Regions from separate parts of the Undibacterium sp. TC9W genome, predicted to be linked through region 2. Evidence: riboswitches for the same ligand, from Rfam matches in the RefSeq annotation. Region 2 holds a riboswitch; the other holds the start of a gene.
The links. A riboswitch is a leader RNA that binds a small molecule or an ion and turns the genes downstream of it on or off. The one in region 2 is predicted to bind cyclic di-GMP.
Positions count from the first base shown of each region.

Region 1: another riboswitch for cyclic di-GMP. It lies ahead of ACO0LN_RS20475 (response regulator); the one in region 2 lies ahead of ACO0LN_RS03240 (putative Ig domain-containing protein).

Region 1 is NZ_JBMPPJ010000015.1:107,363-123,889, reverse strand. It holds gene ACO0LN_RS20485 (acetyl/propionyl/methylcrotonyl-CoA carboxylase subunit alpha) at 1-490, shown strand, start outside; gene ACO0LN_RS20480 (pyridoxine 5'-phosphate synthase) at 685-1,413, shown strand; cyclic di-GMP riboswitch class I at 1,615-1,699, shown strand; gene ACO0LN_RS20475 (response regulator) at 1,738-2,646, shown strand; gene ACO0LN_RS20470 (response regulator) at 2,722-3,087, shown strand; gene ACO0LN_RS20465 (chemotaxis protein CheW) at 3,129-3,674, shown strand; gene ACO0LN_RS20460 (methyl-accepting chemotaxis protein) at 3,776-5,581, shown strand; gene ACO0LN_RS20455 (hybrid sensor histidine kinase/response regulator) at 5,652-9,632, shown strand; gene ACO0LN_RS20450 (hypothetical protein) at 9,635-10,105, shown strand; gene ACO0LN_RS20445 (chemotaxis protein CheW) at 10,118-10,549, shown strand; gene ACO0LN_RS20440 (sigma-54-dependent transcriptional regulator) at 10,698-12,038, opposite strand; gene ACO0LN_RS20435 (ATP-binding protein) at 12,049-13,929, opposite strand; gene ACO0LN_RS20430 (hypothetical protein) at 14,140-14,670, shown strand; gene ACO0LN_RS20425 (fatty acid desaturase family protein) at 14,685-15,584, shown strand; gene ACO0LN_RS20420 (hydroxymethylglutaryl-CoA lyase) at 15,680-16,527, shown strand, end outside.
Region 2 is NZ_JBMPPJ010000002.1:204,274-220,800, forward strand. It holds gene ACO0LN_RS03210 (GGDEF domain-containing protein) at 1-985, shown strand, start outside; gene argP (HTH-type transcriptional regulator ArgP) at 966-1,877, opposite strand; gene ACO0LN_RS03220 (LysE/ArgO family amino acid transporter) at 2,137-2,742, shown strand; gene ACO0LN_RS03225 (hypothetical protein) at 2,798-3,178, shown strand; gene ACO0LN_RS03230 (TolC family protein) at 3,380-4,789, shown strand; gene ACO0LN_RS03235 (multicopper oxidase family protein) at 4,815-6,236, shown strand; gene ACO0LN_RS03240 (putative Ig domain-containing protein) at 6,354-9,227, opposite strand; cyclic di-GMP riboswitch class I at 9,304-9,390, opposite strand; gene ACO0LN_RS03245 (hypothetical protein) at 9,653-10,321, shown strand; gene ACO0LN_RS03250 (hypothetical protein) at 10,510-11,004, shown strand; gene gluQRS (tRNA glutamyl-Q(34) synthetase GluQRS) at 11,090-11,992, opposite strand; gene ACO0LN_RS03260 (LysR family transcriptional regulator) at 12,002-12,919, opposite strand; gene ACO0LN_RS03265 (pirin family protein) at 13,039-13,740, shown strand; gene ACO0LN_RS03270 (flavodoxin family protein) at 13,840-14,409, shown strand; gene ACO0LN_RS03275 (alpha/beta hydrolase fold domain-containing protein) at 15,064-16,008, opposite strand; gene ACO0LN_RS03280 (VOC family protein) at 16,196-16,527, opposite strand, start outside.

The DNA.
Region 1 (16,527 bases), on a different contig from region 2:
GCAACGTAGCCTGCAGTTCACGGAAGAAGAGCAGACGCATGACGTACAAGTGACTTACCTGGCAGATGGCTGGCAAGTACAGGCAGGCGAATCGAAAGTGCAAGTCAGACTGGCATTGGCACATGAAAATGATATCGTCATCAAGATTGCAGACCAGACCGTGGCTGCCACGGTAGTACGCGATGGTGAGCATTTCCATGTCTTCAGCCAGGGCAAGCATACTGACCTGCATTACATTGATGCACTGGCGCATGCTGGTGAAGCCGAGGCTGAAACTGGCCGTTTGACAGCACCCATGCCAGGCAAGATTGTTGCCGTGCTCGTCAACAAGGCGCAGGAAGTGAAGAAGGGTGATGCGTTGTTGATCATGGAAGCGATGAAGATGGAGCACACGATTTCTGCCCCGCATGATGGTGTCATTGATGAAGTCTTGTATGCGATTGGTGATCAGGTGACTGAGGGCGCGCAGTTGCTGGCTTTTCAGCAGTAAGCTTGCCTGGAGTTTGTACCGTAAAGCCAGCACTGTTGTGCTGGTTTTTTTATAGATTAGCAAAAAAACAGATGCACCAGTAAATCACCCCGCTGTGTTACTTGTACAAACTTGCGAGCAAGTTCATGATGAATACCTGAACAGAAAATTGTTCCAGCAATTTTTCATTACCTTGCCCAGACTTTGGAATCACCATGACCGCACTCTCCATCAACATCAACAAAATCGCCTTGCTGCGCAATTCACGTGGCCGTAATTATCCTGATGTGCAAGCCTTTGCTGCGCGTTGCCTGGACCTTGGTGCGCGGGGCATTACCCTGCATCCGCGTCAGGATCAAAGGCATGCGCGTTATTCTGATGTCGAAACTCTCGGCGTGCTGTGCCAGACGCGTGGTGTGGAATTGAATGTCGAAGGTTATCCGGCGCCAGACTTTCTGGAAGTCGTGAAGCGCAACAAGCCTGCGCAATGCACGCTGGTGCCGGATGCGCCAGATCAGCTGACTTCTGACCATGGTTGGGATTTGCGCAAGGATGCAGATTTTTTACGCCCCGTTCTGGCTGAACTGAAGGCGCTGGGCATACGCAGCAGTTTGTTTATTGATTACGACAGCCAGGATATGCACCTGGCGAAAGAACTCGGCGCTGACCGGGTTGAGTTATATACCGAGCCGTATGCTGAGCATTATGGAACAGCAAAAGGTGAAGAGATTTTCCAGGGCTTTGTGGCTGCTGCCAAGTGTGCCCAGGATGCTGGTCTGGGAGTGAACGCAGGGCATGATCTCAACCTGGATAACCTGGCCAAATTCCTGACCATACCCGGCTTACTCGAAGTCTCCATAGGCCATGCCGTCATCGTAGAATGCCTGGAGCAGGGTATTGCTGAAGTGCTCACAAAATATGCAAAAATTTGCCAGCAAGGCTAAATTTTATATTTTTTGCATGAAAAAATAAAAAGCAAAAAAATGTTAACTTTTTCCTTGTAGCCTTCAAATTCTTGAACTACATTGGGGTAACGGTGCTTCGCATGAAGCACTGTGGCTGATGTTCCTCTCTATCCACAAGAGATAATCAATAGAGAGAATATCAGTGTTGTTGTTGTTGTTGTTGTTGTTGTTGTTGTTGTTGTTGTTTAAAGGCAAACCACCCGAAAGCGTGGGACGCAAAACTAGAGGGCCCTCGCTAAACACGGCAGGGTAGCCAGGTACCGTATTCCGCATTGGCGGTTTTTCGTTAAGAGGCATGTGCTCATGAATAGCATTTCTACGGCGCTTCCCGGCGCTTCTAAAAAAATTCTGATTAGTGTATTCGGTTTGTCTGAGTATGAATTGCGTCTGGTGCGCAGCGTGCTTAGCTTGACCATGGCGAGCGGACGCAGGCATTCCTATGTCTTGTGCGATGCCAGTCAGTCTGCTGACCCTGACATCGTCATACTCGACCCGGATAATAGCCAGGCCAGAGCAGCTTTACAGGAGCTTATAGCAACACGCAATATTCCCGAACCTGCAACGGTATTCATTTCCAATGCAGGCAAGGCACAGCCAGGCAAATATCATTTACTGCATCCTCTGGTACCAACCAAGATGCTGGCTTTGCTGGATCAGGTAGCAGATGAACTGGAAAAAGTCTTACAAACAGCATTTCCACTCAGTGCAGCAGTTGCTCAGAAGGCAGAAATGGACAAAGCAGCTATTGTGCAGCCCCTGCTGCAAAAAAATCCGTCAAGCTCGGTCTTGCAGGGTGGTCACCGTGCCCTGATCGTGGATGACAGCCCTACTGCCAGAATCAAGATAGACCTGGAATTGCGCTCGATGAAGATCGCTTCTGACTGCGCTGAAACCGGTGAGCAAGCCTTGCAGATGCTGGAAAAGAAAAACTACGACATCATCTTCCTCGACATCGTCATGCCTGGTGCTGATGGCTATGAAATCTGCAAGATCATACGCCGCCATCCACAAACCAAGCGCACGCCCGTGGTCATGCTGACCAGCAAGTCCTCTCCGTTTGACCGTATCCGCGGCTCGCTGTCTGGATGCAGCAGTTATCTGACCAAGCCTGTAGAACATCTGAAGTTCCGTGCCGTCGTCGAAAAGAGCCTGAGTGCAACGGAGACAGCGCCTGACATGGAAAAGAATCATGGCCTGGCGATGGGGACCTGAAACCAGATCAGCCCAATATTTTTACCTTTGCTCTGGGGATCAGAGCGTTTCACTTACACATTTCGGGAGTACATCATGGGTATGAAAAAAGCACTCGTTGTTGACGATTCCACGACTGAACTGGCCAACATCAAAAGCATATTGACTGATGCCGGTTATGTGGTGGTCACTGCATCCAGCGGCAAGGACACGCTGGAAAAAGCCAAGGCCGAAAAACCCTCGATTATTTTCCTCGACATCGTCATGCCAGAAATGGATGGCTATGAAGCCTGTCGTAGCCTGACGCAAGATCCGGCAACCAAAGACATCCCTATTATTTTTGTCAGCAGCAAATCGCAAAAAGCCGACAAAATCTGGGGGCAGTTGCAAGGTGCCAAAGGCTATGTCGCCAAGCCCTATACAGCTGACCAGATCATTGATCAACTCAAAATCGCTGCCTGATTTTAAATTTTGTAACGCATCACCCATCTGCGGGGGCGGTCATGAGCTTAGTCACTTCCAGCAATGCCGGACAGTCCAAAGAATGGCTGCCACCCAGTGTTGCCCTTGAGCGCTTCACTCCACCTGGCGACTTGCTGTGGAGTGATGTGGCACCACTAGTCGAAAGAAAGCGTTATGGCTACCGCGTAGGCTCTTTGAATTTGCTGATCAGAGCCGAGGTAGGGAGTGAAGTGATAAGGCCACAGGCGCTTGCTCCCTTGCCAGGTGCCGCAGCCTTCTTGCTTGGCCTGATCAATCTGCGCGGCAACCTGGTACCCATTTTTGACCTGGGCCTGGTACTCAGTGGCCGCAGGTCAGAAGTCATCGCCTCGAAATTGTTTTTGATACTGGACAAGGCAGAAAATGCCGTTGGCATGCTGATAGACAGTTATCCGCAACCACTGACCGAATTGCGCACCATCACCCAGATGCCGCAATTGCCCGCCACGCTGGAAGCCCATGTACCAGCGGCTTTTGTCAAGGATGACAAAGTCTGGCTGGACTTCAATCATGAAAGTTTTTTTGAAAAACTCAGCCGCAGTGTATAGAGCACAGAACTACAGAGCATAGAACTAAAAACTGGAATCGGCTGATCCCCAGCTATTGATTTGACCAAGCAGTCTTCGATGTTTTTCTTGTGGAGAGCAAAATGAAATTACGTACTCCGAATATTGGTATCCGGCTCAGTCTGGGATTTACAGCGGTGTTGCTGCTGTTGGCGGTAACGGCCTGGCTGGCGATGTCCAACCTGAAGAGCATCAATGACGGTACTCACCGCATTGTGGATGGTAGCTACCCTAAAGTTGTGCTGGCCTACAAGATGCTTGGTAATGTTAATGCCAATGCGCGCTCCATGCGCAATATGCTGCTCCTGAACGACCAATCGGCAGTAGAAAAAGAACAGCAACTGATTTTGTCACGCAGGCAAAACCAGGATGAAAACATCGCCGGGTTTGAAAAACTGATTGCCAGTGAAGAAGAAAAAGGTATCTTCGAGACCGCTACCGAGGCACGTAATAAATACGGTGCTTCACAAAGGGAATTCCTGCGTCTGGCGACTGAAGGTAAAAAGACGGAAGCCACAACCTGGCTGCTGGGTAATTTGCAAGCCGATCAGGAAAAATGGTTTTCTTCGATGGATAATCTAATCGACTACCAAACAAAATTGGTGAATAAGGATGGTGCCGCAGCCGATAGCACTTACCTGAATGCGAAAAACATCCTGGCTCTGGTGGCAGCCTTATCCATCTTGCTGGCAGCAGGTGTTGCTTACTGGATGACGCGTAGTATCACCAAACCTGTTTCACATCTGATTGGCGTTATGCAGAAATTGACGCAGGGTGATGCCAGCGTTAGGGCACGCAGCACACAACCGGACGAAATCGGCAAACTCTCACGCCAGTTCGACAGGATGGTGGATGAGCGTGAAGCCAGCCGCAAATCCATCGAAGATGAAAATGAAAAACTCAATGAATCCGTACTGGTTCTGTTGCAGGCCGTGGCGCAACTCGCGAGCAGGGATTTGACCGTCAAAGTGCCGGTATCTGCCGACGTGACTGGTGCAGTATCCGATGCCTTGAACATGCTGACCAGTGAAACTGCAAAAGTGCTGCGTGATGTAAGTAATATTTCTGCCGACGTGACCGAGGCCACGCTGAAAGTGAAAGCCCAGTCCGATAACGTGATGGCCGCAGCAGCGGAAGAAAGGCTGGAAGTGGAACACACTACCGTTTCATTATCGACCGCTTCTGAAGAAATGCGCAATATTGCCGATCTGGCCCAAACCTGTAACCGCGCTGCTGATAATGCGATACGCTCAACCCAACTGGCGATGGATACGGTGAACAGCACGGTGGGCGGTATTAACAGTACCCGCGACATCATACGTGAAACAGAAAAACGGATTAAACGTCTCGGTGAACGTTCACAAGAAATTTCCGGCGTGGTCGGCCTGATTAATGCGATTGCAGAACGTACCCACATCCTGGCTTTGAATGCGAGTATGCATGCGGCATCTGCCGGTGAAGCTGGTCGCGGTTTTGCGGTGGTTGCGGATGAGGTGCAAAGGCTGGCAGAAAATGCGCGGCAAGCGACGCTGCAAATTTCTGGCCTGGTCAATAACATACAGCTGGAAACCTCAGATACGGTCAACACCATGAACTCGGCAATTGCCCAGGTGGTAGAAGGTAGCCGTCTGGCAGAACAGGCCGGTCTGCAAATGCAGGCTACGCAAAATGCGACCACTGAGCTGGTGGAATCAGTACAGCAGATTGCCATCAAATCCCATGGTCAGGCTAAGGCCAGCCAGGAATTGCTGGACAGAGCGATACAGATCAAGAAAACCAATCAGGAAACCAGCTTGCAACTCGATGAACAATCTGCGCAAACCACCAATCTGGTGGAATACGCAAGAATGTTGTTATCTACCGTACGCGTCTTCAAACTGGCAGCCTGATACCACCACTCAAACCTGCGCAAGGCATTGCGCAGGTTTCTTTCTTTCCAACTTACCCGTCTGAGGCAGTATGGAACAGCTAGAAAACCAGGCTACAGATTTCAGCCATGTCGTCCTCGGTGCCCTTGATGAGGTATTCAACGCGCTGGAAACAGATGCCACTCACTCAACGGATGTCGCGGTAGTCACCCGTGCGCTGGCTTGTTATATCGAGCAATTGCGCCGCATACGCGCGGCAGCCTGTGCTGCTGACATGCCCGGCCTGCACTGGGTATGTGCGCTGATAGAACGTAACCTCATCAGCCTGTATAACCAGAACCGCCGCCTTACGGATGAAGAATATCACCTGCTCAGCGAATGGCCAGATTTGCTGGCCAGCCATGCCCTGAATCATGGCGACAAGAATATAGAAACCCTGATAGATCATCTTTCGACAGCCAGCTGGCCTATTCCTTTGAGCGTTGGTGATTCCTGTGAGCTCAGGCAATTGCTGAATAGCGATCCGCTGACACCAGTAGCTGAAGTGGAAGAGCCTCCCCCTTTGTTCCTGGTGCCTGCACCAGCCACGGCAGAGATCGTCTTATTGACTCAAGCAGATGTACACAAAGCACAAGCTGCACAAGCTGGAACTGCAGAAATCACTGAGCCAGAAACATCCCCGGTATACGTAAATACAGTAGATACAGCAGATACACCAACTTCAGCATTACATGAAGCGCTGGATGCGCTCATCATGAGCCTGGCAGCGGATGAACACTTTGCCCAGGGTGGTGACAATGATGCGGCAACCTTGCAAGCTTATGCGGCGCAGTTGCTGGGTTTTTCAAGTTGTGCAAGTCAGTTGAACCTGCACGTAGTGGCAGATGCCTGCCAGGCTTTTGCTGACGTTGTCATCATGAGATCCGCAGATGCAGATGCCGTCAACGAAACCGAACTGGGCTTGCTGCAGCGCTTCCCGCTGATGCTCATGGATGCTATTGCTGATGCAGAAAACCCAGAAATCGCAGCCAGTCTGCTCGATGTTGTTTATGACCCGGCATGGAACAGGCAAGAAGCAGTAAGCGGTGCCACCTACACTGAGTTGCAACAGGGTGACAACAGTGCTGATGAAGGCATAGCTGAGCATACAGAGGCGGGAGCAGAAGAGACTATAGAAGGAAGTGAGTATGCGGGTATAGATGTGGGTGACGTGCAGACCAGTGCTGCCGCACAAGAAATCAGCAGCGATATGCTGACCCTGTTTGCCAGGGAATTCAGCTTGATGAGCGATATGCTGGCGGAAGACCTGGCGGCAGTGATCGCTGCTGGTGACGATGAAGAACAGCGCGGCCTGGCACTACAAAACTATGTCGAAGCCTTGTTGCGCATTGCCTCTACTTCAGAATCCATAGGCCTGACTGCGCTGCATCAATTTTTGTCCTTGCTTGCTGGTCTGGTGGCCGCACAGACCCAGGCGCTGGATGCGCAGCAATCCAGCCTGCTGGCAACACTGCCAGCCAGTTTGAATAACTACCTGCTGGCACCGAAAGAAGAAATCGCCGCACTGGAATTATTATCACTGTTGATGGACCCTTGCTGGTCGCAGGCCGCAGTCATGGTTGGCAATGAATCGCTGTTCGCCGAACTCATCAATATCAAGCTGATAGAAGACGATCACGATACTGGGGCTACTGCGATTGCCATCACTGAAAGCGATGTCTCCATACAACTGCCAGATGATCTGAATACAGAATTATTCGATGGTCTCTTGCAGGAACTTCCTGTGCAGGTAGGTAATTTTACCAGCGCCATAGAAAAATTTTCAAATGGTGCCGGTAATATGCAGGACATAGAGCAAGCCAAGCGTGCCGCGCATACTTTGAAGGGCGCTGCCAACACCGTGGGTATAGCGGGCATTGCCAACCTCACCCATCATCTGGAAGATTTGTTGATTGCCCTCACTGATAAACAAAGCCTGCCTGACAATGCACTGGCAGAATTGCTGACCGAGGCCGGTGATTGTCTCGAAGCAATGGGTGAGGCCGTGGTCGATGGCGGTGCAGCACCGGCACAGTCGCAACAGCTGCTGCAGCAGATTTGCGATTATGTCAGCTATATGCACAGTGGTGAATTTGTTGCACGCAACGAAGCTGTTGCAGTCACTGCGCCCGTTGCAAATACCCCGCTCCCGCAGTCTTCCGGCGCTGTACTGGACCTGGTCGAATCTGGTTCTCATGCGACTGAACCGATGTTGCGTGTACCCGCTAAAGTGGTGGATGAACTGCTGCGCCTCGCAGGTGAAAATGTTATCTCGAATGCGCAAATCCAGGAGCAATTGAAACAGACGCAAAAGCAATCGAAAGCCATACAAAAACACGATGTCCTGTTCCAGAAATTGATTGCTGACCTCGAAACCCTGGTCGATGTGCGCGGCATGAGCAGCCCGCAGAAAAAAGCCAGCATCAGCACTACTGATGGTGACTTTGATCCACTGGAATTTGAACGTTACAGCGAGCTGCATACCATCACCGCACAACTGGTGGAGGCCCGCACCGATGCTTTCGAAATGTCCAGCCATATCGACGAACAATTGCATGGCCTGGCTGAGCTGCTGGAAGTACAGCGCCGCCTGCAAATGGAAAACCAGCATGCTGTCATACGCACGCGGCTGGTACCAGTCACGACTATCGTTTCGCGCCTGCAACGCAGTGTGCGCCAGACTTGTCGCTTGCTTGATAAACAGGTCAACCTGAATATCCTGGGGGCGAATACCAATATCGACAGCAATATGCTCAATGACCTGACAGACCCGCTGATGCATATCCTGCGCAATGCGGTTGATCATGGCATAGAGACACTTGCCAGCAGGCTGGCTGCGAATAAACCGGCAGATGGCCTGATAGAACTGAGCTTTGCCCGCGAAGGTAATTCCATTGTCGTCCGTTGCAAGGATGATGGTGCCGGTCTGGATTATGCGGCGATACGCCGTACCGCCTTGAAGCGCAAGATGATCAGTGCCGAGCGTATCTTGTCCGAAGAAGAACTGGCCAGGCTGATTTTGGTGCCAGGTTTTTCTACCCGCGACAGCAGCACCCAGACTTCTGGCCGTGGCATAGGCATGGACATGGTGCATGCACGCATACTGGAAATGAAAGGATCGTTGAATTTGCGCTCAGTCGCTGGTCAGGGCCTGGTGGTGGAATTGCGTCTGCCAGCCAGTCTCTTGTCCGAACATACCCTGATGGCGCGCGTGGCTGGTCATATGATGGCGATTTCCAGCCGTCGTATTATTGATATCCATTACATCACTGATGCACAAATTGATACGCTGGCTGACCAGCCTGTCTATCGTGTTGGCGACGCAGTGCATAAACTGCTGAAGCTTGATAGCTTGCTGGGCATGCAAGACCATCGCAAGGAAGCGCGCAGCTATGGCTATCCGGTCTTGCTGGTCAGCACCGATACCGGCGCAACCTGCGCAATACAAGTGCAGGAACTGGTCGATGGCCGCGAAGTCGTGGTCAAGAAATTTGGCCGCTATGTACCAAGAATCCAGGGCACCATAGGTGCAGTCATTCTGGGTGATGGCAGTGTTGCACCCGTTATCGATCTGCCTGAGTTGTTGCGTGCATCGACCCAGCAATACATCAATATCGATGATGCCCATGCTGGTTTGCCGTCGCAGGCAGAATCACAAGCAACACATGTGCGCACCGCGCTTGTGGTCGATGATTCATTGTCAGCACGCCGAGCTACTGCGCAAATCATGCGCGATGCAGGTTATGAAGTGCGTACTGCCATTGATGGCCTGGATGCGGTTGCCATACTCGATGAAGTGCTGCCCGACGTGATCTTGGTCGATATGGAAATGCCACGCATGAATGGCCTGGAGCTGACCAGTCATGTACGCGCCCGCAAGCTCGACAAGCGCATTCCCATCATCATGATCACTTCACGCTCTACCCAAAAACACAGGCAGCAGGGCGATGCCGCCGGGGTCGATGCCTACCTCGTCAAACCCTTCAGTGAAGATGCCTTGCTGCAGCATATTAACCGCCTGACAGGAGCCTGATCATGGGAGCGATGATGCCGGGAATGAAAACAGAGGTGCGCAACCGCCTGTTACTGCGCATCGATGACATGCAACTTATGCTGCCGCAGGGTGATGTCTGTGCAGTGGAATCTGTTGTTGATCTTGTCAGCCAGGACGCAGTTGCGCCTGCCATAGGGCGCATCGCTTACCTGGGACAAAGCTGGCCGGTGCTGAGCCTGAATGGTGAATTGCAGACCCTGGACAAGATACCTGCAGCACGCCGCGCCTGTGTCATGCTGGCTACCGGCAAGGGTTTTCTGGGCTTGCTGTGTGATGATGTCAGGGTACTCAATCAGCAATCCGGCAGCGACTATGCCTTGCCTGTTGCCATGCGTGCCGGCTATACGCCAGTGCAGGCTGTCATGCCATTTGAAAACGGCCTGGCCTGTCTCAGCGATGCCCGGCATTTAATGCAGTATGGTGCCTTCGCACAAATCACTGCTACTCATTAATGGAGCCTGAACATGTCTAGCGCAAATGCCTGGTTACTGGACGTAGGCGATGGCAGGCAAGTCGCCATCGGCCAGCGCGAACTCATACAAATCATGGATGCGCAGGACAGCTTTGAGGTGCCTCTTGCACCCGCGCATATGCGGGAGATCATCTTCTGGCAAAAGCGTGCCGTACCCGTCATGCAACTCCCTGTGCGCTTGGGTGGTCGTGCCTGCACGGGCAATATCCTGGCTTTGGTGGCATTTCATGATGCTGTCAGCAATACTGCAGGCCTGGGTGCCATCCATCTGGCGGCCCCACCTGTGCGTGTGCTGGTTGATGATAAACAGGCAAGCAGTCTCGATGAGGCCGGCTGGGAAGATATGGCGATCTCCTGTTTTGAGCAAAATGGACAAAGCATACCTGTGCTGGATTTGAGTCGCCTTTTTTCTGCCGCACATTAATACTGAGTAAGCGCTGATAAAGTACTGGTGACCAGGCATCTGAATTTTGCAGGAGCGGCTTTAGCCGCGAACGACCTGCCATGGCTGCTATTTTTCAGGATCAGAGATTCGCGGCTGAAGCCGCTCCTACAGAGTAAGCTTGTGTTGCTTACTCACGCAAACCATACCTGCGCATTTTGTTCAGCAAGCCTACGCGTGAAATACCCAGTTGTTTTGCTGCATGCGTATGGTTGTGCTGGTTGTCATTCAGCGCGCCGACGATGAGGCGCTTTTCCAGAGCCGTTACCTGTTCCTCCAATAAACCGGTATCCACCGCAGGCGCATCGCTTGCAACTTCACCGCAAGCCAGTGCCAGATCATCTACTACGATCTCGTTCATCTCACCAGCCAGTGCCATTGCCGTTTGCAGGCAATGCTGCAATTCCCTGACATTGCCGGGCCAGGCATGAGATACCAGCCACTCTTGCGCTGCAGCCGTCAGGCGTTTTGGCGGTGTTGATCTGGCCGCAATTGCCTGAGCTATCAGGGCAATATCTTCTGCCCTGTCTGCCAGTGCCAGTGTGCGCATTTGTATGCCCTTGAGGCGGTAATACAAATCATCCCTGAAACTTTTTTCTTCGACCATGACTGCCAGATCACGGTTCGTCGCCGCGACTATGCGCACATCGACACGCAACTCCTCGCGTGCCCCTATGGGAAAGAAGCTGCCAGACTGCAAGAAGCGCAATAACTTGACTTGCATGGGCAGGGGCATTTCACCTACCTCATCGAGGAATAGCGTGCCGCCATCAGCTGCAGCGATCAAGCCCTTGCGGTCACGGTCGGCACCGGTGAAGCTGCCTTTGCAGTGACCAAATAATTCACTCTCGAATAATTCTGCAGGTATGGCGCCACAATGCACGGCAATAAATGCTTTGCCTGCCCGCTTGCCCTGGGCATGCAGGGCGCGTGCCACCAGTTCCTTGCCAGTGCCGCTGGGGCCGGTAATCATGACTGGTACATCGGTAGGTGCAATGCGGCGTATCAGCGAGCGCAATTCCGCCAGCTCGGCACTGATGCCTATCAGGCCCATGCTGTTATCGTCTGGCAGGGCGCGGGCGCGCCATACGGCGAGTTCTCGTTCCAGGCGGCTTTTGTTAAGCGCGCGATCTACCACGACGCGCAAGATATCCGGATCGAGTGGCTTGGGTAAAAAATCCCAGGCCCCCAGGCTGATGGCACGTAGTGCCAGTTCACGGTCTGCATGACCAGTCATGACGACTACAGGTACAGGTGCAAATGCTTGCAATAGTGCCAGGCCCTCATCGGGTGTGAAGCTTGGTGGCAAAGCCAGGTCCAGCAAGACAAGATCAAAGCTGTTCTCCGCCAGCAAGGCATGTACCTGTTCTGCCGTGGCCGCGACCTTGACGATATAACCGAGGCTGGCCAGCCAGTTGCCACACAGGCGTTGAAAGGCTGGCTCATCATCGACCAGTAAAATAGTTTGCATGCTCATGTTGTCATGGTGATGTGGGAAGATAAAATTCAAAACAGCAATTCCAGCCGGGATAAGGGATCAGTGCAACGCAGCCGCCATGGGCCTCCACCAGCCTGCGCACTATCGCCAGGCCCAGACCTGTGCCACCAGGGCGGCGGCTTTTGAAAGCCTGGAACAAATCGGCTTTCTGTTCTGCTGGTATGCCGGGACCGTTATCGCAGATGCGTAGCCTCAGCATCTGCTTGTCTGTCGTTGCTTCGATAAGGATGCGGGCATCTGGTCTGCCGCGCAACATTGCCAGTGCATTATTGAGCAGGTTGTTCAAAATTTGCTCAGTACGCATGCGGTCTATATTGCCGCGTACATTTTCTTCGATATCGCTGCTGATTTGTACGCCATTCGCCATTGCAGTAGGGCGTAGTTGTGCCATGATGTTATCAATCAGTTCTGCCATATCAACAGGCTGGCAATTCAGGCGCACCTCACCGGAATAACTGAGCAAATCCTGTATCAGATGATCGGCTCTTTCTATCTGCTCGCGTATGTCATTGCGCACTTCGGCTGGGCAAGAGATGGCAGCCATGCTGATGATGTTCAGAGGGTTGCGCAATTCGTGGGCAACGGTAGCAGCCAGCCCGCCCAGTTCCGTCAGATGCGCCTGTTGCAGGCGCTGTTTTTCCTGATCGGCATAACGCAGCAACTGGTCAAGTCGCCCGGCGGCAGCTGCCAGCAAGGCACCGAATACTGCGCCCACTCTTTGCACACTGGGGGTTGCTCCTTCCCAGTGTCGCAATTCGTAATGCCATTCTCCGTGGGCGGACTGTGCCTGCTGCCGGTAACAGATAACGCAGGTTTGCTCAGCAGTGCTGCTGTCAGGTGCTCCAGCGTGGAATAGCAAGACAGGCATGGATTGGCGCAAATGGGTTTCCAGTAACGCTGATGCGACCGCGCCCAGTTCCTCCCAGTTCGTCGCCGACTCTAACTGCATGCGCCAGTTGCTGAGCACGGCTGCTTCCAGATGTGCTCCGGGAAAGACCAGTTTTTCCATAAAGCTGCGCACCGGCCTTTCCAGTATCAGCATGATGAGCAGCATGGCAGTGCCCAATAACCATAGCTGCCACAGTGGCAAGGCCGCCAGCGGGCTGAAGCCGGTTTGCGCCACTAGGCTCAGTACCAGACCCGCAATGGCGACCGTCAGCACACTCAGGGCCAGCCAAGCCAGGAAACGGTTGGCCCACAGGTTCACCACCATCATGTCATAGCGCAGGATGCCGAGTACCAGCAAGACTGCATAAAACGGCAGCAGGATCACGCTATAAGGGAAGATGGCGATGCCGAACGAGGCATTCAAAAACATCAGGGTAGAGAGCGAACCCCAGACACCAGCCAGGCAAGCGGCCAGGATCTGCCCCCGTTTTTTGGGGGCAGCAGCAGGCCAGGCCATCAGCAAGAGCAGATAGGCCCAGGTACTCAGGCCGCTGACAAAAATGCCGGGTATCCAGCCCCAGACCGGGAAGATGTAGTAGCGCTTGAATTCCAGCCAGGGCAAGAGGCTACCCATATCGAATATGTTAATCCCCAGCACCACCAGCAGGGCTACTGCATACCAGGCGATGATGCTTGCTGGTCGCAAGCTTCCCAAAAAGCGCAGCACAAAATGCAGGAAAAACACGGCATTCACCGGGCCGGTATTGACCAGTATCTTGCCCAGTTCACTAGTCCTGGCATCACCGAGGTTGATGGCCAGTTGCCCTGTTGCCCACAGGCCTATACCCACGCAAAACAGTGCCAGCGCCTTCATGCCTGGTTGTTGACTTGCCTTTACCCAAAGCCAGATAGCCAGCAAGGGGCTAATGACGCTCTGCAAAGCAAGTGAGAAAAAATAAAGTCCGTAGGCGTTCATGGCCGGTAGCTGTTAAGCATCTTGATAGCAAATTTCAGTCAACTATATAGCAAGCTTACAGTTTTATTGAGGCATAAATTAAATTTCCTTAAGAAACAAGGGCTTATGAAAGATCTTTGTCTGGCACGCAGCTTGCGAATAAGGAGACAGGCAGTTTTCATACCAGCCACCCGAAAAAGTCGTAAGCGATCAAGCGCAGCAGGAAAAATCATGAACGCAACTACATCAAGCTTCTCCCATTTCAATTTGCTGTCCAAGGCCAACTGGCTCAGGTTCAACCGTCTCCTGGCCTGGGCCATGCTCGTCACACCTGTGCTGCAATTTTTTGTCAGGGCAAACCTTGCTTACGCCTTGTTGGTGGATTTTGGTCTCTTGCTAGCACATGGGATTTTGTCGCTGATCTTGTTTGGCTTACCCAAAGTCAAGCGGCAAAAATTTGCGTTTTCCATGCATGTGATGGGTTTTCGCTGGTATTTACTGAGCCCGCGCAATGAATTCCTGTTGACTGGTTACCGCATCGTCCTGGCTCTTTCGGTGTTTCCATTTCTGTTCATTCCTGGCGCCAGATGGCTGGCATTGCTCTTGTTTTATCCATTACTGAGAATGCCAGTTTCTTTCATACAACATTTGTACAGGGCGATGAACTTTGCTTTTCAGCGCTGGGGTATCAAGTATCTGGATGCTGGCTTGGTGGTGTGCATCTATTTGTTCTTTTTCATCACCAACTTGCTGCGTGCCTGATCAGGAGTATGAACATGAGCCATAGTGCTACCCTGACTGATACGGTCTTTCCTGTCGCCCGCCGTAGTGCAGTCGCACCGCTTGCACGAGCTGCCATAAGCCAGCTCAGCCGCCGCCAGGCTGGCTTGCCGAATCTGAGCAGCCTGGGTCTTGATTTGTTAAATGCCAGCAAATTACAAAGCCTGATCTGGCCAGTGCTGCCACTACTGACCCTGGCTGTCTATGCCATGGTTTTTTCCATGCAGTATTACCTCTTGCTGCCGCTGGTTTTCGTCTTGCATTTTCTGGTCTCGGTGACTTTCACCCATGATGTATTGCATGGCGCTGCCGGTTTCAAACCACGCAACACAGAATGGGTCCTGTTTGCCATGAGTATCCTGCTGCTGGAAAGTGGTCATGCCTTCCGCCAGGCGCATCTGCACCACCATAGTCATTGCCTGGAGCATGATGATTTTGAAGGCAGCCCCGCACACCTGAGTTTGCTGGGCGCGCTGAAAGCCGGACCTACCTATCTGGCACGTCATTGGCTGCATGCCTATCGGCTTGCCAGGAATCTTGTGCAAAGGCGCTGGATGCTGGCCGAATTGTGCGTTGCCATCCTCGGAATTGTGATTGCCATACTTGTCTTGCCCTGGACCGCTGCGCCACTGACTTATTGCGTATTCATGTACATAGGTTCTTGCCTGTATCCGGTCACCACGGCCTGGTTACCGCACTTCAAGCCTGACAATCGCATACTTGGGCAAGCCAGGAGCTTGCGTGGCAAGATCATTCCGGCCTTGCTGTTTAATCTTTCTTATCATCTTGAACACCATCTGTACCCGCAAGTGCCCAGCTATAACTTGCCGCAACTGGCGGACAGGCTGGACCCATATTTCGATAAGTTGGGTGTTGCGGTATTGCATGTGGTGTGAGTTGGACTTTTGGCACAAGTAGAAATACGGGGTGAGTTCAGGCTTTAGCCAGCTTGGGGGTAAAATGATGTTATTGCCTTCCAAGGAAAAACAACATGAATGCATCACTGCCCAAGCAAGTCAAAATTGTCGAAGTAGGCCCACGTGACGGCTTGCAAAATGAAAAAGAAAGCATACCCGCCGACGTCAAGATAGAACTGGTCAACCGTCTGACCGCGGCTGGTTTTGTGAATATAGAAGCAGCCTCTTTTGTCTCGCCCAAATGGGTGCCGCAAATGGCCACCTCGGCAGAGGTCATGGTAGGTATTACGCGCAAGCCTGGTGTCATCTATTCAGTATTGACGCCAAATATGAAAGGCTTTGAAGCCGCACTGGCAGCCGGTGCCGATGAAGTAGTGATTTTCAGTTCAGCCTCGGAAGCCTTTGCGCAAAAAAACATCAATTGCTCGATTGCAGAGTCGATAGAACGTTTCCGTGAAGTGGCCGAAGCCGCAAAAGCAAACAAGATACGCTTGCGAGGCAGTATCTCTTGCGCTTTTGGCTGCCCTTATCAGGGTGAAGTCGCTGTGGCCAGCGTAGCCGATGTGGTAGTGCGTTTGCGCGACCTTGGGTGTGACGAGATCGATATCGCCGACACCATAGGCGTGGGCACTGCCAGGCAGGTGCAGACCGTCATGCAGCGGGTGGCGCAGGACTTCCCCATCCATGCCTTGTCAGGTCACTTCCACGACACTTATGGTCAGGCGCTGGCGAATATCTATGCTAGTCTGGAAGTCGGCATGTCGATTTTCCATTCTTCCGTTGCTGGCCTTGGTGGTTGCCCGTATGCCAAAGGTGCGACCGGCAATGTATCGACAGAAGATGTACTCTTCCTTATGCAAGGCCTGGGCATACAAACTGGCATAGACCTGAATGCCGTGGTGGATGCAGGGCAATTCATTTC
Region 2 (16,527 bases):
GCAATTTACAGGTGGTGATGTCAATCGCCTCGGAAATGGCCAGCACATGAAGTTCAACATCCCAGCCCCGGCAGATGCCAGCAAAACAGTGGGTACGGTGGAGTTTGTCGTCGATAAGACTATCTTGCGCAAGGAATTGTTGCGCAGCTTTATTATCGTCATTATCGAAGTCATCATCCTGTCGATTTTTATTTTTATGGCGGTCGTGGCGATATTGCGGCGTGATCTTGAAAGGCCTATGCGACAACTGGCAGATTTTGTCAAAAACCTGCAAGCCAACCAGCTCGCGACCAAGCTGGAATTAAAACGCAAACCGGAGGACGGATATAACGAAATTGACCTGGTCGTCGATGGTTTCCACACCATGCAGGACAGTCTGCAAAAACATATCGCCAACCAGGATGCACTAGTCGCTGAGCGAACCAGCCAGCTCGAAGCAGCGATGAAAACCCTGAAGCAATTATCGATTACCGATGGCCTCACCAGCTGTTATAACCGCCTCTTGTTCAATGAGCGCATGCCTGCAGAAATCCAGAGAGCCGTGCGTTACCAGCGCCATTTGTCGCTGGTGTTTTGCGACATAGATTTCTTCAAGAAAATCAATGATGAGTATGGGCATGCAGTAGGCGACACTGTGCTCATCGCTTTTACCCAATGCCTGGCCGATGAGTTGCGTGCTGATGTCGATTGGATAGTCCGCTACGGCGGCGAAGAGTTCATCATGGTCTTGCCTGAGACCAGTTTGCTGGCCGCACTTGAAGTCGCAGAAAGAATACGCCAGAAAGTCGAACATCAACTGACCATACGTCTGGCCAATGGCACCATGCTACACATCACCGCCAGTTTTGGGGTGGCTCAATTGCAAGCGGCCGACAATATGGAAAGCATGGTGCAGCGTGCTGACGAATGCCTGTACAAAGCCAAGTCCCAGGGGCGCAACCAGGTACAGCCCATGGCTGCACCCGTCATTTATCTGGCCCCCTGACTTGCTGCAGGCTCTCCCGGGCTTGCCTGACCAGGGTATTTGTCAGCCGAGCCAGCCGGGGCGTCTGTACTTTCCAGTGGTGCCAGTACAGGGCTACATCCACAGGATGATGCGGCATAAGCCTGACCAGCTTGTCCTGATCCAGATTTTTCAGCATGACATCAGGAATCACGCCCCAGCCCAGTCCCAGTAAAATCGACTGGTTATACGGCGTTGTTGCCGGTACATAGTGTGTGGGGTAAGTATGTTCCTGCAGTCCAAAATGTTCTAGCAGTATCTGTGCCTGCAATTTGTCCTTGCGATTGAAGGTTAGTACCGGTGCCAGCCTGGCTGCTTCGCGCGTCATCCCTTGCGGGAACCAGCGCTGACAGTATTCTTTGCTGGCAACTGGGTGGTAACGCATGAAGCCCAGCGGCACAGCCTGGCAACCCCGCATGGCATTTTGTTCAGCAGAGAGGCAGCCTAGCACCATACCGCTTTCCAGTAAATCATGCGTGTGATCCTGGTCATCAATCAGCACTTCAAGCAAGATATTTTCAGCGATCAAAAATCCTGCCAGGGCAGGCAATAACCAGCTATCCAGACTATCGGCATTGACGCCCAGGGCAATGCTGATGGCGGCACTTTGCTGACCGGCAAATTCGCTTTGCAAATCCTGTTCAAGTTCTGCCACCCGGCGCAAGTGCTGTACCAGTTTTTGCCCGGCTGCCGTGGCGCGGCAGGGGCGGCTGCGTACCAGCAGGGTATTGCCTAGTTCCATTTCCAGTGCCTTGATGCGCTGGGAAATGGCCGAACTGGTCAGGCTCAGCGCCTTCGCCGCCTGTTCCAGACTGCCATGGTCAATAACACTGAGGAAGGCTTCGCATTGGCGGCTGTCTAGTCTTGTTTGCATGTTTTATCAGACTGTATGGGTGGTTTTGGCTAAAGACATCTCGACACGGAGGCACAGAGAAAGGAACGCCTGCTTGCAAGCAGTCTTCGTTGCGCAGGCGTGCGATATACCGCACGAATTCCCTGCTACACCACAGAGTAGACAAAAGAATTAATTTTCTAATTAAGAAATTTTAATGAAATAGGAAATATTTTAAATATACTTCATATTAACCCTTTTTTTGCCCAAACTCCCTGTATCGACAAATGGGAGACAGATGATGTTGGCTTTTATACTCAAGGGCATGGGCATGAGTGCAGGTTTGATCATGGCTATTGGTTCACAAAATGCCCATGTCTTGCGAATGGGTTTGCGTAAACAGCATGTTGCTTTGACGGTGATGATCTGCATCGCGTGTGAAATGCTGCTGATACTGGCGGGTGTGGCCGGCATAGGTGGCATGATCAATAGCCAGCCAATCTTGCTGATGATAGCCCGTTGGGGCGGGGCCGCGTTTTTGGTCTGGTATGGCGTGCGCTCTCTGCGCGCTGCGGCTAGCCAGCAAAGCCTGGTCCCTGAAGCTGGGGAGTTGAGCCTGACGGCTGGCAAGGCTGCACTGGCAGTGCTGGGAGCGACTTTGCTCAATCCCCACACTTATTTGGATACGGTGGTGTTGCTGGGTGCCATAGGTGGCCAGCAGCCAGGCAATGGCAAATACTGGTTTGCCGTGGGTGCCGTCTTGAATGCGACGATCTGGTTTGCGGCTTTGGGCTTTGGTGCGCGCCTGCTCGCGCCCTGGTTTGCCAAACCCATGGCATGGCGGGTGCTGGATAGTCTGGTCGGTATTGTGATGCTGATGCTGGCGCTCAATTTAATGCTGGGTTGATCTGGCTCTGAGCTGGCCATTTGTTGAAAAGCCCGAATTGTGATAACTTCAGCACATGAAAAAATCCTGGCGTTTATTGATTGCTTGCCTGTTACTGGTACTGGTACTGCTGCCCCTGCAGGGCTTTGCTGTCGCCAGTAAATTGGGCTGCGCCATGGATATGCCTGTTCAGACTGGTAGCTCTGTTGTCAGCGGTAATGAACATTGCCAGCCCGCTGCCAAGGCTAGCGATCATGGTTCAGATTCTGTGAAAGCCAAAGTGGCCGATCACTGCAAGTCTTCTTCCCCTTGTTGCATGGGTATCGCGCTCATGCCTGCTCCTTCAATTTCTGCATTTGTACCTATGCATGCTGATGCCCAGGTACTGCCTGTCCTGTTACCTGCATCTGTGTCTGCTCGCATGCTGGAGCGTCCTCCTAAGGCTGTTCTCGTCTGAATAATTAGTTTGTTCGTAGGTTGGGCTGCGCCTTATCAGCCCAACACTGGGCGTTTGAATAAGATTAACGTTTGTTGAGGCCGAGTGTTGGGCTGTTAAACCGTAGCCCAACCTACAAGCTCAGCCCAACATGCGTGGGTAGCCCAAGTTACGAATACTTCACCCATTTGACGGGAACACACTTCATATCGCGAGGACTTCATGTCGCACATACATTACCGATATCTGTTACCGGCATTGCTGGTGATGACTGGCTGCGCCAGTTTTGATATCGATCAAAGCACGCAAAAACTCAATCAGCAATATCCGGCTTACACCCAGGGCAAACTGGTTCTGGCGAGCAAGCCTGAGCAACAAAAAAACATGCAGGACCAGGCAGCAAGCTTGTTGGCACAGCCTTTGTCGCAAGACGCTGCTGTACAACTGGCCTTGTTGAATAGTCCAGCCTTGCAAGCCATGCTGGCGCAGCATCAGGCTGCAGGCGCAAGCACAGCGCAAAGCGCCCGCATCACCAATCCGCTTTTTACGTTTGAACGCAACCGCCAGTCAGGTGAGCTGGAACTGGGTCGTTTGCTGAGTTTTGGCCTGCTGGACTTGCTGAACCTGCCGCAAAGGCAGACCATGGCACAGCATAGCCTGGCACAGGCGCAGACGCAGTTGAGCCTGGATGTCATAGCCAGCGTTAGCCAGGTGCGTATTGCCTGGGTCAAGGCAGTCGCTGCACAACAGAGCCTGGAATATGCCAGACAAGTTGGTGAAGCGGCCGATGCCAGTGCCATGCTGGCAGAGCGCATGCACAAGGCGGGCAATTTCAATAGCTTGCAAGCAGCGCGCCAACTGGCTTTCAAGGCTGACGCGATGGCACAGCTCAGTTTTGCCCGCCATGCCAGTCTTGCCACCCGCGAAGAGCTGGTGCGCTTGCTGGGTCTGAATGATGAACAGGAAAAAACACTGAAGTTACCTGAGCGCCTGCCGGATTTACCAGCAACACCATTGGCAGCAGAAAGCCTGGGTCCCCAAGCGACAAAAAACCGTCTTGACATACAACTGGCAAAACAGGAACTGGACGCCGCCGCAGCACGCCAGGGTTTGAGCCTGGTCAGCAGCTTTACCGATATCGAACTGGGTATCAGGCGCGATACCAATTTTGATGCAGCGGGACATGGCGAGATCAAACGCGGCTTTGAGGTCAGCCTGAGGTTGCCGCTATTTGACTGGGGCGATGCGCAGAGAACAGCCATGAATGCGAATACCCTGGCCGCCAGTTATCGCCTGCAAGCGACGGTCAATAATGCAGGCTCGCATCTGCGCGTCAGCTACTCAGCCTATCGTAATATGTATGATATCGCCCGCCAATACCGCGACGAGATACTGCCGCTACGCAAACGCATCTCGGCAGAAAACCAGTTGCGCTACAACGGCATGTTCATCAGCGTATTTGAATTGCTGGCCGACAGCCGCGAGCAAATCAATAGTGTGCTGGCTGCCATCAATGCAGAGCAACAATTCTGGTTGGCAGATGCGGCCTTGCAGGCCGAGTTGCTGGGGCGCCCGTCCGCAAGTAATCTGAATCCCGTTAAATCAACTGCCACGGCAGAAGCAGCGCATTGATCACACGATCTGCGAAGGAAATAACATGAGTACAAGAAGAGATTTTTTTAAATTGGCGAGCATTGCTGGTGGTGCACTCGCAGCAAGCACCGTCAGCAAGGTGGCATTGGCAGCCTTGCCAGAAGCAGTCACACAAATTAGCCCGGATACCATGCCACCATTGCAGCCCAAGAACGGCCGCCCATATAATCCGGTAGTGACCCTGAATGGCTGGACGCTACCATGGCGCATGAATAATGGTGTCAAGGAATTCCATCTCGTGGCAGAGCCAGTCGTGCGCGAAATGGCACCCGGTATGAAAGCGCATCTATGGGGTTATAACGGCCAAAGTCCGGGGCCGACGATAGAAGTGGTGGAGGGCGATAAAGTACGCATCTTTGTCACCAACCGTTTGCCCGAACATACGAGCATACACTGGCATGGCCAGCGGCTGCCAAATGGCATGGACGGCGTATCCGGCCTGACCCAGCCGTCAATACAGCCGGGCAAGACCTTTGTCTATGAATTTGTTGCACGTCGCCCAGGTACCTTCATGTACCACCCGCACGCCGATGAAATGACGCAGATGGCGATGGGCATGATGGGCTCATGGGTTACCCATCCCAAAAATAAACATCCGCAGATTGATGAAGTCGACAGGGACTTTATTTTCCTGCTCAGTGCTTATGATATAGAGCCAGGTGCATTCAAACCTAATATCATGACCATGACAGATTTTAATTTGTGGACATGGAATAGTCGCGTCTTCCCCGGCATTGATACCCTGAATGTGCGCAAGAATGACAGGGTCAGGATACGCGTAGGCAATCTTACGATGACCAACCACCCCATCCATATCCATGGTCATGAATTCACCGTGACAGGCACGGATGGCGGCCCGGTACCAAGAACTGCACGCTGGCCAGAGGTAACGACGGATATTGCCGTCGGTCAGATGCGCCAGGTGGAATTTGTCGCCGATGAAGAAGGTGACTGGTCCTTCCACTGCCACAAGAGCCATCACACCATGAATGCCATGGGCCATAATGTGCCGTCGATGATAGGTGTTGATCACAAGGACGTGGCAGACAAGATCAACAAGCTCATTCCTGCTTACATGACTATGGGGGACAAGGGCATGGCCGACATGGGAGCTATGGAAATGCCCTTGCCTGACAATACCCTGCCCATGATGACAGGCGAGGGGCCGTTTGGCGGGCTGGAAATGGGCGGCATGTTCAGCGTAGTCAAGGTGCGCAAAGACCAGAAACCGGGTGATTATAAAGATCCCGGCTGGTTCCGGCACCTCAAGGGGACGGTAGCCTATGAATATGGCGGCCCCGTGGCAGAAGCGCCGCGCCCGCCTGCTCAGCCTGTTGATGTGCATGCTGGCATGAAGCATGGCTCACGTGTCATGCCGGAGCTTGAAGTGCAGGTGCGCAAGCCGCAAGGTCATAGCGGGCATTAAAAAAGAAAATGGCTGCGGGTAATAGAAAGTCCAAAGCCAGAGTACAAAAGGCGGAGCACAATGCTCCGCCTTTTGTATTTGCTTGATCGTCTTAGCCGATTATCTCAACTGATCGTCTCAGTTGATTGTGATAGGTACGCTGGCAGTCGCCTTTCTTCCAAGATTGTCAGTCACAGTAATAAGCATGGTGTAGCTGCCTTTTACAGGGCTTGCCCAGCTGGTTGCAATACTTAGTCCACTCATGGAAAATCCGAGGCCCAGAGGAGCGCCCGTGATCGAGATGGAAATCGAGGTCGCACCGGGCGCATTGATCGTGATGCTGCCCGTTAGCGCCTTGCCTGCAGTGCCTGTCATTGCCGGTGCGTTGATACTCAAGCCAGATGCCACAACGCTGATGCTGATGACCGCCTGACCGCTCAAGCCAGTCTTGCTGTCTTTCGCAAGCACTGTGACAGCATAATTTCCTGCAACAGGACTAGCCCAGTTGATAATGCCAGCACTGCTGATAGTCAGTCCGGCAGGCGCACCAGTCAGTGTATAGGTGACTGGATTCGAGGCTTTGACTGCTACGGTGTAGGACAGTGCAGTACCAACGGTTCCATTGACCGTCGCCGCAGTTACTGCAGGCGCAGGTTGCTGAGCAATCACGACGGTATACACAGCTTTGCCTGTCAATCCTGTCTTGCTGTCCGTTACATTGACAGTGACTGAATACGTGCCAAGAACAGGTGAAGCCCAGCTTACAGTTCCTGTTGACCCTATAGTCATTCCAGCAGGTGCTCCTGTCAGGCTATAAGTCATTGGGTTGCCAGATGTTGCGGTCACATTAAAAGTCAGTGCGGTTGATGCTACTCCATTGATCGTTGCAGCAGTCACGACAGGAGGTGTTGCAGCAGCAATCACAACGGTATAGACAGCCTTGCTGCTCAATCCGGTCTTTGCATCGAGTGCAGTTGCTGTCACTGAGTAGGTTCCTGCAACTGGCGTTGGCCAGGTCGCAGCGCCCGCAGAAGTAGCAGTCATGCCGCTTGGTGCGCCAGTGATGCTGTAGGTTAGCGGATTAGTGGATGTCGCTGTTATATTGAAGGACAGCGCAGTGCCTGCTTTTCCATTGATGGTGGCGGCAGTAATCGCTGGTGGCACAGGGGCAGAAATAACGATTGTATAAGTGCCTTTGCCGCTCAGTCCTGTTTTTGCATCCAGTGCAGTAACGACCACAGTGTATGTACCTGCCACAGGCGTGGCCCAGCTAACAATACCGCTGCTGTTGATGCTCAAGCCTGCCGGGTTGCCGGTCAAGGTATAGGTGAGGGGATTAGCCGCTGTTGCAGATGCGGTAAAACTCAATGCCGTGCCAACTTGCCCGCTGATGCTTGCCGAAGTTACGGTTGGCGCTGTTGCAATGACTGTGCCGCCGAGTGTACTTAACAAGCTGGTGACATTGGGCGTGCCAAGGCCGGTCAGTTGGTCATGCCCGGTTTTGGCAACGCAACTTGCGCAAGTGCCATTGCTGCCTTTCGCAACATCGGCAAAACTGCTGGCATAGCTGCCAGGAGTTGTCGCAATTTTGTTATACAGGACAGCATGCGGTGCACCCAGAACTGGTTTGCCAGCTTGCGCCAAAGTCGCATTGGCGATGGCAATCACCCCGGCCCATTGGGGCGTGGAAAGGCTGGTGCCGCCTGCACTGACCCAGTTTACAACACTGCTTCCTGGCGTCATGACGGCGACGTACTGGCCAGTGTTCGGGTCAGCGTTCATGGAGACGTCAGCGACGGTCCTGCGGGCGGGTGTACCCACACCCGGCACTGTATTGTTCTGATAGCTTGGTGTCGCCGTGTATGCACTAACTCCACCTCCGGTATTGGACCAGGCCACCTCCGCACGTGTTGTACCTGTATAGGTGAGACTGGTGCCACCAACGGCGACAACATTGGGAGAAACTGCAGGCCATTCAACGGCTGGCCCATTATCGCCGGTTGCAGCCAGATAGGTCATTTTGGCGGTGGTGAACGTGCTTTCGACTCCAGCTGTCCAGCTTCCTTCGGATGACCCAAAACTCATGGAGACGATGCCAGGCCCCATTGCGTTGGCCAGTTTGATTCCACCCACCATGTTACTCATGGAGGAATCCGCAGCTTCAATCAAAATGATACGGGCCAATGGCGCTGTGGCATGTGCCCATTGCACGTCGAGCGCAATTTCCGTAGCCCAGCCAGAATCGAATGCTGGCGTTGTACTGGTCATGCTACCTGCACTGGTGCTATAGACGACAGAAAACTCACAAGCGCTGCTTGACGCTGCTGGTAATGGCAGGGCTGTACCTGCAGGAATGCTTTTTACTGTACATGCGGGAAGACCAAACTTTTGATTAAAAGCGTTCAGTTCTGCAACGATATTGGGATCGTGATTTGCATTCACAATATAAATCGTCTGACCTGCACCAAGCTGTGCAGCCTGGCTTGCAGTCAATCCACTGGTACTGGCAGGGAGCGCAGGGAGACTATACGCAGCGCGGATTTGCGCAGGCGTATAGGTAGAAACGACAGAGGTGCCTGCCATAGGTTGTGCGTTCTCACCTGCAGGCGGTGGTGCCAGCTGTGGTCGTGGCAAAGAGCGAATTGCACCGACAGTCAAACCGCGCCCACGCACTGCTTGCAGTTCTCGCGGTATGCTCAGCGCCGCTGCTGGAATGTGGGCCGACCTGCTACTGTCAGTCGCATCAATATCCGTCGGTGGATCAAGCAAAACCGGAGCCAGATGAAAGGTCGGTTGTGTCGCCTGTGCAGCCACATCAGGCGGCAAAACAGGGACAGTTATATCCAGTGTCGTCGTTCCAGTTGCCACTGCCTGAGGTGGTAATGCAATGCTGGACTGACTGACTTGTGGATTGTCGCCGCCGCAAGCGCTGAGGATACTTGCACTGATCAGCAAGCAAGACAAGCCAAGTGGCTTGGGTATGGTGAAGAACAACTTTTTTTCGATGATCACAAATGCACTCCGATATAAGCAGAGGGCGGTGATTCGACGAATAATAGTATCGTGCCAAAAATAAGCAGACACCATCACCGGCAACCCCGCTACCATGGCGCAGATGCGCTTTAGGCCGGTGGCTTTGCGTCCCCATTTTTCAACGGGTTTGCCCTCAAGATTTTGAAATTGAAATTACAGATTCAGGGTACAAATATTTCCGCCCAAATGAAAGCGGAAAAATGTCAAGGATTGTTGAAATCATGCAGCTAAGACAAACTTCGATTTCGCTTTGATAATGGAAAAAGCAAATAGTTGTTTTGCTGGCTTTTGAATAAAACAAAAGTGTTAATTTGTAAAATCATTTCCATTATTAAATCCATCATGGCAGCATCGCTTGCCAGGATTCGTATCCGTTTTTTTGAATTGAACATAACAAATTACACATGAAAAATTCTTCAATAATTTCCCGCACTGTTTTTCTGCTTGGTCTGGCACTCACTTGCCTAAGTTCTCAGGCTGCAAAAATCAGCCTGGACGATTGCGACTTGATTACCGCAAAACCTTTACGCGCCGATTTCAAGGATTGGCTGGTAAAGAACCGCAAACGCGCTGCAGAGGGCAATGTGGAGGCACAAACCTATGTCGCCGCTGAAGCAAATAACCGCCTCGCCTGCCTGGAAGAAAAAATCACTGAAAAGTCGGGCTGGTCAGTGACCATGAGCGGTGGTGATGGCGCAAGTGAAACGACATCCAATCCCGGTATCCCGAACATCAAAAAAAATGCTGATGCCTACGCCGCATTGAAAGATGCTGTCAAATACACCCATCAGGCCGGAGCGAATGATCCTGCTTATCGCAGCATGTCGGCTCAACTGGTACTGCGCTATCAAACGGTATTGCCTGAAGCGCTGGAAACTGCCTACGAAGATGTGGCTGGTGCCCATCAACTGGAATGTGTGCTCAAGCGTCAATTCGGCAAGCGTGATGCGCAATATGCCTGTATGTCAAATAGATCCACCTTGGCGCAATTGATAACAAAAATTCCAGCTGAACGCCGCGCTGTTCTTGATCAAAAAGCACAACAATGGGCTGCAGATTTTCCTGTCAAGTAAGTTGCAAATAGATATTTTTGATGCGTTTTTATTTGCTATGACATGAGGGAATGTTGGTTAGCGTACAGAAGCTTTGCCAGTGCTCAGCCAGAATATTGACGACAGAAGTCAACAGATGTGCCGCTCAAGCGTTATAGGTGTAATCACAGGATATGCTCCTGTGAGCAGTATCAAATAAGGAGTTTGAAATGAAAACCATGACATGCAGAAAGATAATGCTCGCAGGCGCAGCCTGCGCCGCACTATTCATGACAGCTCAGAGTCAGGCGCAGGATGTGGGTGTGTCTATGCAATTCGGGCAACCAGGTTTCTATGGTCGGGTAGATATTGGTAATTTTCCTCAGCCTCAGGTAATTTATACTGAGCCACGCATAGTGCAAAGGGTGAATGTGGTCCAGCAACCCATGTATCTGGTGGTGCCGCCAGGCCATAGAAATAAATGGGAAAAACATTGCTATCGCTACAATGCTTGCAATCGCCCCGTGTATTTTGTGCAGGAAAACTGGTACAACACCCAGGTAGTGCCTCGCTACCGCGATGGGTATTATCGTGACCATGATTACAGACATGATGCATACAGGCGCGACGATTACAGGCGTGACGACTATCGCAAGGATGACAGACGCTATGATGAGCATGAGCGCCATGGTCATGGCCGCGGCAGGGAACATCCAGAGCATTGATTGCGTATTAATTGCTTATGAGTTGCTTGCCAGTCGCTCGTCAATGAGTGGCAGTATCACCAAGGGCTGCAATGCAGCCCTTGTTTTATGGCGATGCCACACGGGCTATTTTTTCTTTCCAGGCATGAATCGCCAGAGGCCAGAAAGCTGGTATATCAGTGACTGATAAAGGTAAATCCAGTCCGAGGAATTGTGCTGCCGGTATCAGCGCTTCATGCAGCACATCATTGTCACCACGGTCAAAAGCCAGTGCCCCGGTTTGCTTGGATAATTTCTCGCCATCGGCATTGGTCACTACTGGCACATGCAGGTAATGCGGCGTGGGCAAGCCCAGCAATTCTTGCAGATAGATTTGCCTTGCAGTGGAATCTATCAGATCAGCACCACGCACCACATGCGTGATGCCTTGCGCGGCATCATCAACCACCACCGCCAACTGGTAGGCCCAGAAGCCGTCAGCGCGTTTCAATACAAAATCCCCCACCTCGGTCGCCAGGTTTTGCTGCTGCGTGCCAGCCAGCCGGTCTTCAAAGCGATAGAGTTGATCTGGCACGCGCAAGCGCCAGGCGCGCGCTGTCTTGCCTGCTGCCAGCCCGTGACGGCAAGTGCCTGGGTAAATCTGGCTGGCTGCGTCACCCAGTCGCAACCGCGAATCAGCAATTTCCTTGCGTGAACAGGCGCAAGGGTAAAGATTATTGCCCAGCTTTTGCAAGGCAGCTTCATACAGAGGCTGGCGCTGGCTTTGCCAGGTAATGTCGCCATCCCATACCATGCCGCTGCGTTGCAGGGAATTGATGATGTGCTGGTCTGCACCTTTGACATTGCGGTCAAAATCCAGGTCTTCCATACGCAGCAGCCATAGTCCATCGTGGGCTTTGGCATCCAGGTAACTGGCCATGGCAGCCACCAGCGAACCCATATGCAAGGGGCCGGTCGGTGAGGGGGCGAAACGTCCTATGTATTTTTGCATCATCTGTTTTGTTGGCATGGATGTTCTTCAATTACCTATCAACATGCGTTGCACGACAGGGTCTTGCAACTTCTGTAAAAACCACAGCAAAGCCTTGCCCTTGTTGGCATTACGCCAGACGAGGCGGTTATCTTCTGGCGGACGGTGAGCGCTGGTCTTCTTTTCTATCAAAGCACCACTGCGCAAATGTGGTAATGCCAGGCGACGTGGCAAATGCCCGCAACCCAGGCCAGCCAGTTGCGCTGCCAGCTTGGCATGCATGGTGGGCACGGTCATGGTGTCCTGGCCGCTTAGCAAGCCAGCCGTCATCGATGGCAGAGTCAGGCCAGTATCACCTATGGCTATCGCCCTGTGGGCCTGCAAAATCGCCGGTGTCAGCGGTTCTGCTGCCTGCGCCAGCGGGTGTTGTGGTGCCACGGCAAACACCCATTCCACGCTGCCCAGCAAGCGGGTCTGGAATTCACCCTGCATGCGTATCGCATCCGGCCCGTAATAGGCAGCGCCTATGGCCAGGTCAGCACGGCCAGATACCATGGTTTCCCAGACGCCGGACAAAATCTCCTGGCTGATACGGATGCGTGTACCGCAGCCCTGTTGTTCAAATTCCTTGATCAAGGGGATCATGTCGTCGAATTGTATGATGCCATCAATGACGATGCGCAGCTCCGCCTCCCACCCGCTGGCGGCACGTTTTACACGGTTCTCCAGCTCTTGTGCAGCATTAAGCAAATGTCTGCCCTGGAGCAATAATTCTTCCCCGGCGATAGTCAGCTTGGCCCTGTGGCCACGCCTGTCATATAGTAATACATCCAGGTCTTCTTCAAGCTTGCGTATGCTGTAGGTAATGGCGGAGGGCACTTTATCCAGGGCCGCTGCAGCCGCCGCAAAGCTGCCTTTACGGTCTATGGCATCAAGGATTTGCAGGGCTTCGAGGGTCAGGTTCACGATTGTTCAAATAATTTGAATGAGTTATATGAAATTCTACCCTTATGTCAAAGAATTTGCATGTATATAGTGTGTACATGACCTGAACACATTCTTCAGGAAATTTGAAAGGGACTTATATGATTACGCTCAGACCATCACAAGAACGCGGCCACGCCGAGCACGGCTGGCTGAAATCACATCACAGTTTTTCTTTTGCAGAATATTACGATCCACAGCACATGGGTTTTGGCCCACTGCGTGTGATTAACGATGACTGGATCGCTCCAGCCATGGGTTTTGGTACGCATCCGCACCAGAACATGGAAATTATTACTTATGTGCTCGAAGGTGCGATTGCGCACAAAGACAGTATGGGTAACGGCAGTACGATACGTCCAGGCAATGTGCAGTATATGAGTGCAGGTACCGGTGTGCGCCATTCGGAATTCAATCCGGCCAATACCGAACACACACGTCTGCTGCAAATCTGGATACAGCCAGACCAGTTGGGTGGTGAGCCGCTCTACGGTGAAAAAGAATTTAGCCGTGAAGAAAAACAGGGGCGCTTGCGTCTGGTGGTTTCTGGCGATGGTGCCGATGGCTCCATCAAAATCCGCCAGAACGCACGTTTGCAAATTGGCTTGTTCGATGCAGAACAAAAGCAGGAAGTAGCACTGGCAAAGGATCGCCTGACCTATGTCCACGTAGCACGTGGTGAATTGCAGGTAAATGGCATGGCCTTGAAAGAGGGCGATGCCGTGATGATGTCAGCCGAAGAAAAACTCGTGCTGGAGCAGGGTAAACAGGCAGAAGTACTGGTATTTGATCTGCCTCATTAAGTACTAAAGACAGGAAAATCGCTGACGTGAACAAGTAAAAACGCGTCAGTGATTTGTCTTTTTCCTTAGCAATCTCAACATATAAATTTGGAGTAAAACATGTCTAAAGTCGCGATTATTTATCATTCAGGTTATGGTCACACCACCAAGGCAGCAGAAGCAGTACACGCAGGTGCTGCCGCTGCCGGTGCTGATGCCGAACTCATCAAGATTGACGCCGAAGGCAATATCACCGACGCCCAATGGGAAACCCTGGCCGCTGCTGATGCTATCGTCTTTGGTTCTCCAACTTACATGGGATCAGTGTCCTGGCAATTCAAAAAATTCGCCGATGCTTCTTCCAAGCCATGGTATAGCCAGGTCTGGAAAGACAAGATTGCCGCAGGTTTCACCAATTCTGCCTCCATGAATGGCGACAAATTATCGACCCTGCATTACCTGTTCACCCTGTCACAACAGCACTCCATGATCTGGGTAGGCACAGGCCTGATGCCATCCAACAGCAAAGCCGCACAACGCAATGACATCAACTACATCGCCAGCTTCAGCGGCCTGATGACGCAGTCCCCATCCGATTCTTCACCAGAAGAAGGCCCGCTGCCAGGTGATCTGGAAACGGCGAAATTGTTTGGTAAGCGGATTGCGGAAGTGGCTGCGAAGTTTAAGTAAGATGAGTTGGTGAAATAAATAAACCCGCCGGATTGATTGGCGGGTTTTTTGTTATGTCCATATGAGTACGCTCATCAATCAAATTTGAGAAATATGAATACAGGCCGAATTGACGTTGGTGTTGTTTTTGACTTTGCAGTTCCCCTGCGTCGACGCCGTTTGTGCGGTACAGAAAATGGATTAAGAAGGACCGCTGTTTGAGGTGTAGCAGGGGTTTCGGCCGGCCCGCGTAGGGAGCACTGCTGCGCGCCTGCGTAACGACATGCGCTTGCAAGCGCATGTTCCTAAGGGCAAGGCCGAAGCGAGTTTCGGGCCTTCCCATTTTTTGTACTGCACAAACGGGAACCCCCTTCAGGGGGCGACGACGCCTGGGGCGCCTTCTTTTGCATTCTTTTCTTGGCGAGACAAGAAAAGAATGTAGCTGTCGGGCTACCCCCGACCTGCAATCGTAAATGACGTGCAAAGTATTTCAAAAGCAGCTATGCAATACGATGAATCAGAAATTAATTCTTGAAATGGTTTACTAGGAACGCCGCTGGAGCGCAAGCCCGGTGGAATGACGACTTTGAGAGGACGGTAATTCAATCGATATCCTGTTGCATAAGTACTGCGAATAACCACCTCTTTTACCATAGACACTTAGCCGCATATCCCCTACAGCTTCTCCTTCAAAAATTCTAATAATCGCGGTGCCAAATATCCAGAATCACTGCCAGGTATCTTGATAGGCTCAGAAGCCCAATAATGCCCCGCATTCTTCAACACGACTGAACGCACAGAAAACCCCGCCTGCTTCAATGCATGCATGAAGGCAATCGACTGCCCAGCAGGATCTACGAATTTGTCCTTCGCTCCCCAGCTCAACAAGAACTGCGTTTGATTATTATCCCGCGTCACATACGACAGCGGCGACGCTTCAAAATAAATTTTTCGGTTGTCAATCAAACTGCTGCCAAGGAAACCCTGGGCAATATTATTGTCAGGGTAGTTGCGATTCGAATGTTCCCACTTCGCCGTCAGATCATAGCTGCCATAAATGCCTATGCAAACCTTGACCGTTGTCGTGGGTTGCATGCCATCTGAGAACGGTGGCTGGTCACCAGCCAGTGCGACGATAGTGGCAAGCTGTGCTCCTGCTGAGTCGCCCATCAAACCCATGCGTTCAGGATCAAGCTGGTAAGTTTCTGCGTGCTGGCGCAAGAACTGCACGACGACGCGTACATCGTGTACGGCTGCCGGATAGAGATTGGTTTTGTCTTTGACCAGACGATAATTAACGGCAAATACGGCATAGCCATTTTTTGCCAGATACGGTCCCCAGTGTTTATACAGACTGGCATCGGCAAAGCGCCAGTCGCCGCCATGTACTGCAATCAGCACCGGATATTTTCCATCACCCTTGGGACGGTATAGATCACCTGTCAATACTTCATCGCCGTTTCGCTGATAGACGATGCCTTGTTGCATGTCATAAGCCGTATCTGTCATGGCAGCATGTGCAGAAGCTGCTGCCAGCAGGCTGAGGGTGATACAGTTTATTAAGCGGCATAAAAAGGATGTGAATCTACATAACTTGCCTGGCTGGTTAAAAAATTTCATTTCATATTTCCTGCGACATGAAGAGTTTTACATGGAATCAGTATGCCGGGTCAGCAGGAGTAGGTAAGGGACTGTGTGACCAAGCTTGAGTCTGCCGTGACGAATTGCATGGAAGCGATAGTCATGTCCATAAAAAAACCGCCTGAAGCACAGGCGGTTTGGTGGGGCAGGTTCAGCTTGCGCAGATTTATTTGCACTCACCTTCGGCTACCATGTACACCAATTCCCAGCCATGGCCATCGACATCATGGAAACCATGTCCGTACATGAATCCATGATCTATAGGCTCTTTAGGCACCGTGGCACCCGCAGCCCTGGCTTTGGCGACCAGGCTATCGACATGTTCGCGGCTGTCGCAGGACAGGCAGTTCAACACTTCAGTACGCTCATGCGCATCGCTGATGGGCTTGTTGGTGAAGCCAGCAAAGAATTCTTCTACCAGCAGCATGACGAACAGGTTCTCGCCCATGATCATGCAGGCAGCCTGATCATTCGTGAACTTGGGTTCAAAACTGTAGC